2 regions of the Streptomyces sp. NPDC088246 genome follow, and region 1 is predicted to be linked to the other one. Evidence: riboswitches for the same ligand, from Rfam matches in the RefSeq annotation. Region 1 holds a riboswitch; the other holds the start of a gene.

Evidence for each region. Region 1 has a riboswitch for glycine ahead of gcvT (glycine cleavage system aminomethyltransferase GcvT). Riboswitches for the same ligand answer to the same signal wherever they lie in the genome.
Region 2: linked by a shared signal. The riboswitch ahead of gcvP (aminomethyl-transferring glycine dehydrogenase) and the one ahead of gcvT (glycine cleavage system aminomethyltransferase GcvT) in region 1 are both predicted to bind glycine.

Annotation. Positions count from the first base shown of each region.
Region 1 is NZ_JBIURV010000002.1:299,529-301,918, forward strand. It holds gene ACIPEK_RS03965 (AAA family ATPase) at 1-633, opposite strand, end outside; glycine riboswitch at 792-889, shown strand; gene gcvT (glycine cleavage system aminomethyltransferase GcvT) at 1,030-2,145, shown strand; gene gcvH (glycine cleavage system protein GcvH) at 2,237-2,390, shown strand, end outside.
Region 2 is NZ_JBIURV010000038.1:44,173-46,562, reverse strand. It holds gene ACIPEK_RS35640 (DNA polymerase IV) at 1-436, shown strand, start outside; gene ACIPEK_RS35635 (PRC-barrel domain-containing protein) at 361-729, opposite strand; glycine riboswitch at 843-939, shown strand; gene gcvP (aminomethyl-transferring glycine dehydrogenase) at 1,134-2,390, shown strand, end outside.

The DNA.
Region 1 (2,390 bases):
CCGGTCCAGCAGCACCGCCGACACGCACCCGGGCGGCAGCAGGCCGGTCTCGGTGTTCCGCAGCAGCCTCCCCACCGCCCTGCGGTGCCGGGCGAACGCATATCCGGAGACCCCGCGTCCGCGCTCCCGCTGGCCCTCCCTCGCCGTCTGCGGTGTGACGTCGAGCAGGACGAGGTGGAGGACGCGGCCCCGGCGCCGCGCGTCACGGGCCAGCCAGCCGCGTACCCACGCCTGGGTTCCGCAGTCGTGGACGACGACGGACTCCCCGGAGCGCAGCGCCCGCCACAGCCCCCAGTAGTGGGCGACGCGGACGAGGGGGCGGTAGAGGGCGTACGGGACTAACCGGGGCATCAGTCCCGCCCAGCGGTCCCGGGTGTCCTGGGAGTCGATGGCACGGGCCGTTGTGACCGCCCGCCGGATGAGCGTCGATTTGCCGCTGCCGGGCAGCCCGGAGACCACCACCACGTCGCCCGCGGCGAAGTGCAGGCTGCGCGGGCTGCGCCCGGCCCGCTCCCGCAGATCCCGCACGACGGGCGCGTGCGTCCCGAGCGTCTCCGTGGCCGGAGCCCCTGGCTGTGCGGGCATCGCGCCGTGCGCGACCCCCGCGGTCGTCGCGTACCGCTGCAACGTCATCGCCCTCCCCCTGTCGGGTCACCCACGTATGCCCATGAAGTGTAAAGAAAAGGTAATGCGGCACAACCGTCCACGCCGCTGATTTCCCGTTCGGGACCGGGGCCCCACTCCAGTGCGATGCATGCGATGATGACCCGGCCAACTGCATAAAGGCCGCTTGAATCCGCGCGGGAGAGTTCCGGTCACTGCATGTGCCGGGCGCCGAAGGAGCAAGTTCCTCCCTTGAATCTCTCAGGCCCCGTACCGCGTGGATGAGGCAGATCTGAAAAGCGGGCCGCTCTGCGGCTCCACCCAAGGTGCAAGCCGAACCCCTCAGGGGCTCTCGGCGAACCTCTCAGGTTCCGATGACAGATGGGGAGGGATTGTCCTCGTCGTCATGCCCTGGGAGCCATATCCATGAGCACCGCCCCCCGTCTCACCGCCCTCGATGCCCTGCACCGTTCGCTGGGCGCGACCATGACCGACTTCGCGGGCTGGGACATGCCCCTGCGGTACGCCAGCGAGCGCGACGAGCACAACGCGGTGCGCACCAGGGCCGGTCTCTTCGACCTGTCGCACATGGGCGAGATCACCGTCACCGGCCCCGCGGCCGCGGCCTTCCTGAACTTCGCGCTGGTCGGCAACATCGCCACCGTCGCCGTGGGCCGCGCCCGCTACACGATGATCTGCGCCGAGGACGGCGGGATCCTGGACGACCTCATCGTCTACCGCTTGGGCGACACCGAATACATGGTCGTCGCCAACGCCGGGAACGCCCAGACGGTGCTGGACGCGCTGACAGCGCGGGCCGACGGCTTCGACGCCGAGGTGCGCGACGACCGCGACGCGTACGCGCTGCTCGCCGTCCAGGGCCCCGAGTCCCCCGCCATCCTGGCCTCCGTCACCGATGCCGACCTGGACGGCCTGAAGTACTACGCCGGTCTGCCCGGCACGGTCGCCGGTGTCCCCGCCCTGATCGCCCGTACCGGCTACACCGGCGAGGACGGCTTCGAACTGTTCGTCGCCCCCGAGCACGCCGAGCACCTGTGGAAAGCCCTCACCGAGGCGGGCGCCTCCCACGGCCTGATCCCGTGCGGGCTCTCCTGCCGCGACACGCTGCGCCTGGAGGCCGGCATGCCGCTCTACGGGCACGAGCTGACCACCGGGCTGACCCCCTTCGACGCCGGCCTGGGCCGGGTCGTGAAGTTCGAGAAGGAGGGCGACTTCGTCGGCCGCAAGGCCCTCCAGGCCGCCGCCGAGCGCGCCGAGACCGCTCCGCCCCGCAAGCTGGTCGGCCTGATCGCCGAGGGCCGCCGGGTGCCGCGCGCCGGTTTTTCCGTGGTCGCCGGGAGCCAGGTCGTCGGCGAGGTCACCTCGGGCGCCCCGTCGCCCACCCTGGGCAAGCCGATCGCCATCGCGTACGTGGACGCCGCGCACGCCACGCCCGGTACTACGGGCGTCGGAGTGGACATCCGGGGCAGCCACGAGCCGTACGAGGTCGTGGCGCTGCCGTTCTACAAGCGCCAGAAGTGACGTCCGCGCACCTCGGAAGTGACGCAGTCGCGTCTCACACCGTAAGACCACCGTTCATCAGCACTCCCCCGCGTACAGGAGAATTCAGGTCATGAGCAACCCCCAGCAGCTGCGTTACAGCAAGGAGCACGAGTGGCTGTCGGCCGTCGAGGACGGTGTGGCCACGATCGGTATCACCGAGTTCGCCGCCAACGCGCTCGGCGATGTCGTCTACGCCCAGCTCCCCGAGGTCGGTGACACGGTGA
Region 2 (2,390 bases), on a different contig from region 1:
GGGGCTTGCCGACTACACGCAGGAGGACCTCTTCGCCCAGGCTGCCGGTGAGCAGGCCGCAACCGGGGAAGCCGCCGAGGAGGAGACAGCGGCGGGGGGCGACGGGGAGGAGCCGGTGGACGGTGCGCGGGAGGAGGCCCGGGAGACCGCCGAGCAGCTCGCCGCACGGCGCTGGCCCGCCGGACACGACGTACGTCATGACACCTACGGCCACGGCTGGGTGCAGGGCAGCGGTGTCGGCCGGGTGACGGTGCGGTTCGAGGAACCCGAATCGGCGCCCGGCCGGGTGCGTACGTTCCGCATCGACGATCCGGAACTGCAGCCGGCCGATCCGCTGCCGCTGGTGCGGAACCCGGTGGACTACTCGTCCTGGCCGGCCAGTCTCCCGAAGTCCCTGTCCGGGCCTGTCTCCTCGGGCGGGGAGTCCAGACCGTAGTGCCGGTAGAGCTGGAGCTCCTGTTCCGGTGAGAGATGGCGGCCTACGCCGAAGTCTGGCGCGTCCTTGATCAGCGCACGGTCGAAGGGGACACGGAGTGAATCCTCCACGAATTCGCTGGGTTCCAGCGGGACGAACGCGTCCCGGCTGAACAGTCCGGTACGTACGGCCGCCCACTCGGGCACACCGGTCGCGTCGTCGAGGTACACCTCGTCCACGGTTCCGATCTTGGTGCCCTTGCGGTCGAACGCTTTGCGGCCGATCAGGCTGCGCGGATCGATGTCGGTCTGCACTGTCCCTCCCACTGGTCGCGGCTACTCCACAAGCACTACAGAAGTGCAGATCCGGGGGGTTGGCCACTCGAGAATTCCGCCGCGAACCCCGCTGGTAGGCTGGTGATGGCTGCTGACCCCGTGCGGGAGAGTCCTCCGGAGCGAATCCGAAGGCGCCGAAGGAGCAAATCCTCCCCGGAATCTCTCAGGCCCCCGTACCGCACGGACGAGGTCACTCTGGAAAGCAGGGCGGGTTTCGTGCGGCCGAGTGCCGGTACGATTCCCTTCCTCACCGACGGTGAAAGCTGGTACGCCGCAGGGCGCTCCGGTGAAGCTCTCAGGTTGAGATGACAGAGGGGGAGGCCGTTCGGGCACCCGCGCCGTGGTGCCCCTCGCAGGTCGTGACAGACCAGGAGGCCTCCACCATGACCCCCCGTCGCACTCCGCTCTCCCAGCTGGAGCAGGGCATTCCGTTCGAACAGCGCCACATCGGTCCCGATGCCGAGGCGCAGTCGAAGATGCTCGCTCAGATCGGTTACGGCTCGCTGGACGAGCTGACCGCGGCAGCGGTGCCCGATGTCATCAAGAGCGCGGAGGCGCTGCAGCTGCCGACCGCCCGCACCGAGGCCGAGGTCCTAGCGGAGCTGCGCTCCCTCGCCGACCGCAACCAGGTGCTGGCCCCGATGATCGGGCTCGGCTACTACGGCACCTTCACCCCGCCGGTGATCCTTCGCAACGTCATGGAGAACCCCGCCTGGTACACGGCCTACACGCCGTACCAGCCGGAGATCTCGCAGGGCCGCCTGGAGGCGCTCCTCAATTTCCAGACGATGGTCGCCGAGCTGACCGGGCTGCCCACCTCCGGCGCCTCGCTGCTCGACGAGGGCACCGCGGCGGCCGAGGCCATGGCCCTCTCGCGGCGTGTCGGCAAGGTCAAGAACGGTGTCTTCCTGGTCGACGCCGACGCACTGCCGCAGACGATCGCCGTCATCGAGACCCGCGCCGAGCCGACCGGTGTCGAGGTCGTCGTCGCGGACCTCTCCGACGGCATCCCGGCGGAGATCGCCGAGCGCGGCGTCTTCGGTGTCCTGGTGCAGTACCCGGGCGCCTCCGGGGCCATACTGAACATCAAGCCCGTCATCGAGCAGGCCCACGAGCTCGGTGCGATCGTCACGGTCGCCGCCGATCTGCTGGCCCTGACCCTGCTGACCTCACCGGGCGACCTGGGCGCGGACATCGCGGTCGGCACCACGCAGCGCTTCGGTGTACCGATGGGTTTCGGGGGACCGCACGCAGGCTTCATGGCCGTACGCGAGAAGTTCGCCCGCAGCCTGCCGGGCCGCCTCGTCGGCGTTTCCGTCGACGCGGACGGCAGCAAGGCGTACCGGCTGGCCCTGCAGACCCGCGAGCAGCACATCCGCCGCGAGAAGGCCACCAGCAACATCTGTACCGCTCAGGTGCTGCTCGCCGTCATGGCCGGGATGTACGCCGTCTACCACGGCCCGGACGGGCTGCGGACGATCGCTCAGCGCACCCACCGCTATGCGGCGGTCCTGGCCGAAGGCCTGCGCGCCTCCGGTATCGACGTCGTGACCGGCGCCTACTTCGACACCCTCACCGTGCGTGTCCCGGGGAAGGCCGCCGATGTCGTGGCCGACGCCCGCGAGCGTGGTGTCAATCTG